DNA from 2 places in the Proteus sp. Marseille-Q3619 genome. Region 2 is predicted to be linked to the other one. Evidence: predicted binding sites of a transcription regulator. Region 2 holds the regulator's gene; the other holds the start of a gene.

Region 1 (5,322 bases), 3.4 Mb from region 2:
TGTGGCTGTTTAACCGCTTCTTCATCAAATATTTCAATGAATGTGTGACCAATGATTTTACGCTTTTTCTCAGGATCGTTTTCGCCCTTCAACGCAGTTAAGAAACGTTCTTCTGCTTCAACATGGATAATATTTAGGTCAAATTTGCCTTTAAACATTTCCATGACTTGTTCTGCTTCATTCAGACGCAATAAGCCGTTATCAACAAATACACATGTTAAACGTTTACCAATCGCACGGTTTAACAATAATGCAGTCACTGAAGAATCAACACCACCTGATAATGCTAAAATAACGTGATCATCACCAATTTGCTCTTTTAAACGAGCAACAGTGTCTTCAATAATTGCAGCAGAAGTCCACAGAGCATCACAACCACAGATATCTAAAACGAAACGTTTTAAAATCGCTAAGCCTTGATGGGTGTGTGTAACTTCTGGATGGAATTGAACACCATAAAAACGTTTCTCTTCATTCGCCATAATAGCAAATGGGCAAGTTTCAGTGCTGGCTACTGTTACAAAGTCTGATGGAATAGCAGTAACTTTGTCGCCGTGGCTCATCCACACATCTAATAGTGGTTTGCCATCTTCGCTAACTGAATCTTGAATATCATTGAACAGAGCACAAGTTTCACGAATTTCAACTTGTGAATAACCAAATTCACGCTCACCAGAAACTTCGACGTCACCACCTAATTGCATTGACATCGTTTGCATACCATAACAAATTCCTAATACAGGAACGCCTGCATTAAATACATATTCTGGCGCACGAGGGCTGTTGTCTTCAGTAGTACTTTCAGGGCCACCAGACAGAATAATACCATTAGGATTAAATTCACGAATTTGTTCTTCTGTAACATCCCATGCCCAGAGTTCACAATAAACGCCGATTTCACGGATACGACGAGCAATAAGCTGCGTATACTGTGAACCGAAATCAAGGATAAGAATGCGATGATTATGGATATTTGCTGTCATTTGTGGTGAATTCCAAAACAGATAAAGTCATAAAGTTGAAAGGCTTGCTAATTTATAATCAAAACAAGCCTTTCTCGGAATAAATTACATACCTAAGCGATAGTTAGGTGATTCTTTCGTGATGGTCACATCATGGACATGGCTTTCTTGAATACCGGCACCACTGATACGAACAAATTCAGCTTTAGTATTCAATTCTTTAATTGTTGCGCAGCCTGTTAAGCCCATGCATGAGCGTAAACCACCCATTTGTTGGTGAACGATAGTTTTTAATAAACCTTTATAAGCAACACGACCTTCGATACCTTCTGGTACTAATTTGTCTGCTGCATTGTCAGTTTGGAAGTAACGATCTGATGAACCTTTAGACATCGCACCTAATGAGCCCATGCCACGATAGGATTTATAAGAACGGCCTTGGAATAGTTCGATTTCGCCCGGAGATTCTTCAGTACCTGCAAACATTGAACCAACCATCACGCAAGCTGCACCTGCTGCTAATGCTTTTGCAATATCGCCAGAGAAACGAATACCACCATCTGCAATAACAGGAATGTTACGATCTTTCAGTGCTTCAACTGCATCTGCAATAGCGGTAATTTGTGGTACACCAACACCAGTTACGATACGTGTTGTACAAATTGAACCAGGACCAATACCAACTTTAACCGCACTTACACCTGCATCTGCCAGTGCTAAAGCACCTTCTGCGGTTGCAACGTTGCCACCAATGATAGGGAGATTTGGATACAATGCACGAGTATCACGAATGCGCTGTAATACGCCTTCAGAGTGACCGTGAGAAGAGTCAATAAGTAAAACGTCAACGCCAGCGGCAACTAATGCTGCTACACGCTCTTCGTTACCTGCACCTGCACCAACAGCAGCACCTACACGTAAACGACCGTGTTCATCTTTACATGCGTTTGGTTTACGTTCTGCTTTTTTGAAGTCTTTTACAGTGATCATACCTTTCAGGTGGAAGTTGTTATCAACCACTAAGGCTTTCTCTACACGTTTTTCATGCATTCTTTGCATGACAACATCTCGTGCTTCGCCTTCTTGTACTGTCACTAAGCGCTCTTTTGGTGTCATTACCGCTGTAACTGGTTGGTCTAAATCAGTAACAAAACGAACATCACGACCCGTAATAATACCCACTAATTCGTTGTCATTAGTCACAACTGGGTAACCCGCAAAGCCATTGCGTTCAGTCATTGCTTGAACTTCACGTAAAGAAGTTTCTGGTGTTACGGTGATAGGATCAGTGACAACACCACTTTCATGTTTTTTCACACGACGAACTTCTTCAGCTTGGCGTTCGATAGACATGTTTTTGTGGATAAAACCAATTCCACCTTCTTGAGCTAATGCGATAGCTAAAGGCGCTTCAGTCACAGTATCCATTGCAGCAGAAAGCATAGGAACATTTAGGCGGATTGTTTCAGTCAGTTGAGTAGACAAGTCGGCAGTATTAGGAAGAACAGTGGAGTGTGCAGGAACTAACAAAACATCATCAAATGTAAGTGCTTCTTTTTTAATTCGTAACATAGCAATATCTCACCAAGGCGGCTTTTAGGAAATAGAAAATATTGCCGCGGAATTATACACACCGAAATCGGTTGCTTCTAGCTTTTTTTCAAAATTTTTATTGATCCTGCCACTAACTTAGGTAGTATCAATCAATTAAGTCTTTGTTTTAAAATTTGATCTGGCTCACATGACACTACCGATAAACAATAATATTTTTACTGTTAGCCGTCTAAATAAGACCGTTCGCCAGTTATTAGAAATGGAAATGGGTCGCATTTGGATCAGTGCTGAAATTTCCAATTTTACTCAACCCTCTTCTGGTCACTGGTATTTTACGTTAAAGGATACTAATGCCCAAATTAGAGCAGCGATGTTCCGTGGGCAAAATACTAAAGTTACTTTTCGCCCTCAGCATGGTCAGCAGGTTTTAGTTCGCGCAACCATTACATTGTATGAGCCACGAGGCGATTACCAATTGATTGTTGAGAGTATGCAACCTGCTGGTGACGGACTCTTACAACAACAATTTGAGCTATTAAAACAAAAACTCAGTGCAGAAGGGTTATTTGATGCAATTTATAAAAAACCCCTGCCATCTCCCGCTAAACAGATTGGTGTTATCACTTCATCAACAGGAGCAGCACTACACGACATCTTAAATATTCTTCGTCGTCGTGATCCTTCTTTGCCAGTGCTTATCTACCCAACCGCTGTTCAAGGTGCTGAAGCACCTATGCAAATTGTTCATGCCATCGAACTTGCTAACCGCCGTAAAGAGTGTGATGTTTTAATTGTTGGTCGTGGTGGCGGTTCGTTAGAAGATCTCTGGGCATTTAATGATGAACGCGTTGCTCGTGCTATTTTTGCCAGTGAAATTCCGATTGTAAGTGCTGTTGGTCATGAAACCGATGTGACCATTGCTGATTTTATTGCCGACCTTAGAGCACCAACCCCTTCTGCTGCGGCAGAGCTTATTAGTCGTAACAAACTTGAGTTATTGCGCCAATTACAATCGCAACAACAACGCCTTGAAATGGCGATGGATTACTATTTAGCAAAAAAATTACGCGCAATAACACAGCTTCATCATCGTTTGCAGCAACAGCATCCTCATTTACGTCTTGCTCGTCAGCAAAATGTATTAGCTTCCACACAACAGCGTTTAGTGACTAGTTTTCAGCGACTATTGCAAACCAAACAACATCAACAAACACAACTAAAAAAACGCCTTAATTACCAAGAACCTAGTTCAAAAATCCAAGCATTACTTCGCCAACAACAGCAGTTGATTTACCGTATGAGAGAAAGTATTTCACTACAGTTATCTCGTCAACGTGAACAATTCGCTATTAGCTGTTCACGATTGGAAAGTGTGAGTCCTCTCGCAACACTTTCTCGTGGTTACAGTATTAGCGAAACAGAGTCTGGAGAAGTGCTAAAAAATACCAAACAAGTGAAAGTGGGTGATCCGTTGAAAACACGCGTTGAAGATGGTTGGATCACCAGTGAAGTGATTAAAACACAAAAGATAAGAGCTAAACGTAAAGCAGCACCTAAAAGTGACGATTAACTTAAATATTATTGTTTAATGAAACAGTGATACAAAAAAACGGCACCAATCTTCCTTTGATGCCGTTTTTTATTATTTATACTTTAAGATAATCACTACGTTACATTAAAAACGTACTTCTCCTGCAAAAAGATAACTTCTGCCACGGGCAGTTTGTGTATTTGCACTCGGATCTTGCATAATCGGCGCTGAATTACTTCTATCAAGCGCATTAGAATAATTTTTATTCATTAAATTATGCACGGCAAATTTTAAAGAAATGTTTTTATTAATTCTGTAATTACTATAAACATCGACAACCGTTGGGATATCATCTTGCTGCACCATTGGCACTTTACCTGTATCGTAATCTACCCCTTCTGGTGAGGATTTACGTGCTTTTCCCGTTATTTGGATCACAGTGCCTAGTTCTAATGACTGGTCATCAAAGAAGCGAACACCTGTATCAATAGTGGCATAATATTTAGGTAATTCAGAAGCGGGCGTTTGCCCAAAGTCTGTACTGGCAATCGAAGTCGGCTGTGAAGTTCGTTGGTCACTGTATGAGAGGTTAGTATAAAACACTCCTGCATCATAATTTGCTTGTAGCTCATAACCACGTAAAGTCACAGGATCAAGGCTATTGGTGTACAAGAAAATATTCCCATCGTATTCTATCCCCGCGTAATCCTCGCCAGTTAAAGAACCGTCATTTTTACAACGCACCCCACCTTTACATACCAAATAAGAATCACTGGAAATGTAATCTTTGATTTTTGTGTGATACCACAATCCTTTAAATCGTAAACTATCGCCTTCCATCATTAAATCTGGGTGATAGCTATTAAAACCAATTTGCACGGTATCTGCCTTTTCGCTTTTTAAAAATGGGTTCATTGAAGCACCGCCTTCATTGGCAAAAAAGATCTCTTGTGATGTCGGTGCCCTCATGGTGTGTGCATAGCTTACAAAAGGCTGAAATTCAGGAATAATTTCGGCAGAAAACAACATGCCTGGGTCCCAATTTCTATCATGGCGACTGAGGTTCATTTCACCTTCGGGGAAACATGCGGCTCGTGGATCACAAGCGGGTTTTCGTCCTTTAATATGATAATCGACATAATTTAAATTAAGGTCGAGAGTATAAATATCGTATTCAAATTTCATTTGTGAAAAGAAGCTGGTTAAATCGTTTTTTCCTTGCGGTGCAAACGTATTATATTCAACCATATTTTGTGATTGCCACGGATCAGTAGA
Region 2 (5,322 bases):
TTCTGCGGTTTGAATCGTGTGCTTGGTAACAGATTTATTGCGCTGAATAAAGTAGCCAACCGCCATTGGAATTGCTGTTAACGCCATAATTGCAGTGGTGTTAATCAGAGGTTGTTGGCTGATAAATGCGGACACAATAAAACTTGCTAAGCTACAAAGACCCAGTTGAAGTGCATTTTGTAATGCAGCTGCTTTACCACTAATTTCAGGGTAAGCAGATAAAGCATTAGATACTGCGATTGGATATGATGCACCATTCATTGCAGCCATAATACAGAATGGAATTAAAATAGTCGTTAATGTTGGCTCAGTAAATTTAGCAACAAGGTATAACGCAGTCATACTGACAGCATAACCAATTAACAACAGTGGCAGTAGCGTTTTACCTGTCATTTTTGACAGTAAAATACGACAGCCATAACCACCTACCATAAATGCAATAGTTTGTGGAATATAACTTAAACCGATATCCTGTGGAGAGTAGCCCATCTTTTCAAGAATGATTGGTGAGCCAGCTAACCAAGCAAAGAAACCTGCACTACAAGAAGCGTAAACTAATACGTTACCTGTGTAGAGAGGGGATTTTAGTAAAGTCGTAAATGAAGCGGTAGATTGGTTTTCATCAGTGACTGATTTTTGTTTAATGTTTTTTAGCATTAATGTCGGTAACATTAGAACTAATGTTACAGCCATTAACACCATGAAAATCATACGCCAGCCACCGTGATTTAATAACGAAGCACCGATTAAAGGTGCAAGTGCTGGTGATAATGCAACCAGTGGCATAATTAAAGCAAAAACGTGCTGAGCGCGAGATTCATCAAAACGGTCGATGACAAGAGCTTGCCAAATAACAGCGGCAGAGCAAACACCGAAAGCTTGTAGGAAGCGCATAGCAAGTAAGCCAGTTGCACTCTCAACCCACAGCATACCAAGACAGCCTAAAGAGAAAAGGCTTAAACCAATAAGTAGAATAGGTTTACGACCGACTTTGTCAGAAAGAGGTCCCCAAAGTAATTGAGCAACAGCAAAGCCAAATAAAAAGATACTTAAGCTATTACTAATAGCACCTTCGCTGATAGAGAGTTCACGCTGCATCATACCAAATGCAGGTAAGTACATATCAATAGCTAAGTAACCTAGCATACTCAAACCCGCTAGGTACACCATAAAGCTCATAGGTGTTTTTGATTGTGTGGAAGTTTTAGAATTCATTTTATTTTCTATGCTATGTGATGTAGAACATTTTATGTATTGTAACTAAGACCTATTTTACTTGTGAAACGGGAATATTTGGTTAATGCTGTGAAAAATTTTCAAAGGAATAAACTCTATGTGGTCAGAATACTCTTTAGAAGTTGTTGATGCAGTTGCAAGAACAGGAAGTTTTAGCTCCGCTGCTCAAGAATTGCACAGAGTGCCATCCGCCGTTAGTTACACTGTTCGGCAATTAGAGGAATGGCTTGCCGTTCCTTTGTTTGAGCGCCGTCACCGTGATGTAGAATTAACCGATGCAGGTAAAATTTTCATCAAAGAAGCACGATCTGTTATCAAAAAAATGAATGACACTCGGCATCTTTGTCAACAAGTTTCTAATGGGTGGCGCGGTCAATTTAGTATAGCAGTTGATTGCATTGTTAAACCTGAAAGAACACAACAACTTATTCTCGATTTCTACCGCCATTTTCCTGATATTGAGCTGTATGTCTACCCTGAAGTGTTTAATGGCGTATGGGACTCCTTAGTTAATGGTCGTGTTGATTTAGCGATTGGTGCAACAAGAGCCTCACCAATTGGTGAACGTTATAGTTTTAGAGATATGGGATTTATGCCTTGGCGCTGTGTTTGTCATGTTGATCACCCTTTAGCGAAAGCACAACATCCATTAACGGATGATGAGATGCGACCTTATCCAAGTTTATGCTTAGAAGATACTTCACGCAGTTTACCAAAGCGTGACACTTGGGCGCTAAATAATCAGCGTAGAATGGTTGTTCCGACATGGGATATGGGGCTTGAATGCTTGTTAGCGGGATTATGCGTAGGAATGGTGCCTTGGCATCGTGCTGAACCTTTAATTGAACAAGGTAAGCTGGTTACTTTACAACTGGCACAACCATTGCCAGACAGCCCATGCTGCCTGACGTGGGTCGATAAAAGTGAATCACCCGCTTTGACATGGTTGTTAGATTATCTTGGAGATAGCCAAACCTTAAATGAGGAATGGCTTCGCTAGAAATCAGATAGCCGAATAAATCTGAATTAACGACGGTAGTCAATAAAAGGACCGTCAGCAACTGAACGGCGCTCAACTAATCGTGGATGAACTTCGATTGTTTGGGCGTCTTCGCGTTTGTTGACGATGCGATCAAGCAACATTGACAAAGCCATTTGACCTAAACGCTCTTTTGGCTGGTGGACTGTGGTTAATGCTGGCGTAAAATAACGCGCATTACGAATATTGTCGTAACCCACAATGGAAATATCGAAAGGAACACGTAAACCTAGCTCATCAGCGGCACAAATTGCGCCCATTGCCATCACATCACCACCACAAAAAACAGCAGTAGGGCGATGTTTTTGATTTAGCATCTGATACATGGCTTTATAACCAGATTCTGGCTCAAAGTCGCCTTGTACAATCCACTCATCTTTTACTGTGATTTTTGCTTCTTCCATGGCTTTTAAGAAACCTTGTAAGCGACCACCACCGGTATTACGTTCTAATGGACCAGGGATAATACCAATATCACGATGACCACGTTCAATAAGGTAACGACCCGCAATATAGCCACCATGAAAAGCATTATCGATAATCGTATCGGTAAAGTCACCACGCGCCTTACCCCAATCCATGACAACCATTGGAATATTACGATAGCCTTCTAACAGTGTCAGAAGGTGATCGGGGTATTCAGAACACATGACTAATAACCCATCAACACGTTTTTGTGCCAGCATCGCTAAATAGGCTTTTTGTTTATCGAGGTTATTATGTGAATTACATAAAATCAGTGTGTAGCCTTTGCTATAACAACTATTTTCAACAGCTTCAATCACTTCAGCAAAGTAAGGAGCTTCACTGGACGTGGCTAACAGGCCAATAGATTTGGTGTGATTGACTTTTAAACTACGCGCAACGGCACTAGGCGAATAATTTAATTCTTTTATAGCGGCCCAAACTGCTGCCCGTGTGTTCTCAGCAACAAAACGTGTTTTGTTGATCACATGAGAAACAGTCGTGGTTGATACGCCTGCGCGTTTTGCCACGTCTTTTATTGTTGCCATGGTGTGGAAAACTCCTGACCTTCATTGGTCTCTTTTATCTAATTTTATGGTTTAACTGCCAGTATAGTCATACATAGGGCAAACACTGGCAATAATTTAGCGATTAGCTGTGAATTTTGTATGATCTAGCTCAAAAGTGAAAGTATTAATCAATGTTATAAATTGTGCACTAGTCGCTATTTTAGCAAATTTTGATATGTGATAATAATTAACCATGACAAGGTTATGGTTAAAAAAGTGTATTATAATCATTTTGAGGGAGAAATAGATGGATACGGATCTGAAATTTGGTTTGAGTACAGCAGTAGCAGCGCTTGTTATGATTGTTTTATTTTCGACTATGTTGTTCTAATCACTGCTTTATAGAATATCCGATCAATTTAAATAATAGATTATCGAATATCTGAATATAACAAAGGGCTCAAGGCCCTTTGTTATTTTGTCACCAAAAATGAATCTCAATCACTCACCTTTGATTATCAAGCTCAATTAAGCAAGGTTAGCTTCAACAAATGACCAGTTAACCAGTGCCCAGAACTCTTCTAAATATTTAACGCGCGCATTACGGTAGTCGATGTAGTAAGCATGTTCCCATACGTCTACTGTTAACAGTGGTTTGTCTGCGCCTGAAACTGGAGTAGCAGCATTAGACGTGTTAACAATCGCAACTGAACCGTCTGCTTTTTTAACTAACCAAGTCCAACCTGAACCGAAGTTTTTAGCTGCCGCATCATTAAATTGCTTTTTGAACTCTTCAAAAGAGCCGAATGCTTTGTTGATAGCATCAGCAACTTTACCTGTTGGTGCGCCGCCTGCATTTGGTGCTAAACAGTTCCAGTAGAAAGTGTGGTTCCATACTTGAGCTGCATTATTAAAGATACCACCATCAGTAGATTTGATGATTTCTTCTAAGGATTTGCTTTCTAAATCAGTACCTTTAACCAGGTTATTTAAATTGGTTACGTAAGTTTGGTGGTGTTTGCCGTAGTGATATTCTAAAGTTTCTTTAGAGATGTGTGGCTCAAGAGCATCTAACGCATAAGGTAATTTTGGTAATTCGAAAGACATTGCGTACTCCTTTAAACTATCTATTTCGGGTTTTGTGCCTGAAATCATTCCATCAAAATCATTTGAATTGATAGAATGAGGCAAATGAATCACTAAGTTGTTACTATTTTGCTAATTATTTTAACAAAAATCTGCTGAAATAACAGCTAAATATCTTTTATCTATAGTTATAAGCCATATAGATTAATTATACTCATAAGAGTATATCCCACAGAGCAACTCGTAAAGCAGTAAAATATCGACTGTGTTTAGAGCCTATATCCTCTGATTGTTGCATTTTCTGCTTACTCTATCATCAGTGTATACATCATTTTCACTACGACTAAGAATAGAAATAATGCAAATATTTGGCGAACTCTTGGAATAGGTAGGCGATAAGCAACTTTTACACCGACAGGGGCGAAGAGAATGCTGGTAATGCTTATTCCAATAAAGGCAGGTAAATAAACAAAGCCTAAATAATAGTCATCAATATTTGTTTGATTCCAACCATAGATAATACCCATGATTGTGCCAATGGAAGCGATGATGACACCAATCATTGAAGAGGTTGCAATACATTTGCGTGTATTAAATCCCCAATGACTTAAAAGAGGAATGGTGATAGTCCCACCAGCAATGCCGATAAAGCTGGATATAAAGCCAATTAAAGAGCCACCACTGGTTAATGCCGGTTTTGAAACAACAGGATCTTTCACATTTTCTATGCGTTCTGCTTCTTTCTTTTTGGTTAATAATCCATAGATGGTATATACCATGAAAATACAGAACACGATTTGCAATATCGTGTTTGACATTTTTTGTACCAGAAATGTCCCAACAAGCATACCAATGATAGTGCCGATAGATAATAGAGGAAATTGCTGCCATAAAATGGCTTTATGTTTGTTATGTGAATACGCTGAAGATGCTGTGGAAAATATAATGACAGAGAACGAGGTAGATAAGGCAATTTTCATCACCATA

The links. Region 2 encodes PurR, which represses purine synthesis genes. Its sites were predicted from a motif close to CANGCAAACGTTTGCNTG; they were not measured.
Region 1: a site for PurR is predicted at 2,595-2,612, ahead of guaB (IMP dehydrogenase). Genes of this name have one in related genera too.

The regions. Positions count from the first base shown of each region.
Region 1 covers NZ_CBDIMP010000001.1:518,731-524,052, forward strand. Annotated here, with positions in the region: gene guaA (glutamine-hydrolyzing GMP synthase) at 1-983, opposite strand, end outside; gene guaB (IMP dehydrogenase) at 1,068-2,534, opposite strand; gene xseA (exodeoxyribonuclease VII large subunit) at 2,704-4,086, shown strand; gene ACWPWK_RS02485 (TonB-dependent receptor) at 4,192-5,322, opposite strand, start outside.
Region 2 covers NZ_CBDIMP010000001.1:3,967,681-3,973,002, forward strand. Annotated here, with positions in the region: gene punC (purine nucleoside transporter PunC) at 1-1,215, opposite strand, end outside; gene punR (DNA-binding transcriptional activator PunR) at 1,334-2,236, shown strand; gene purR (HTH-type transcriptional repressor PurR) at 2,263-3,288, opposite strand; gene cydH (cytochrome bd-I oxidase subunit CydH) at 3,557-3,640, shown strand; gene sodB (superoxide dismutase [Fe]) at 3,778-4,356, opposite strand; gene ACWPWK_RS18600 (sulfite exporter TauE/SafE family protein) at 4,641-5,322, opposite strand, start outside.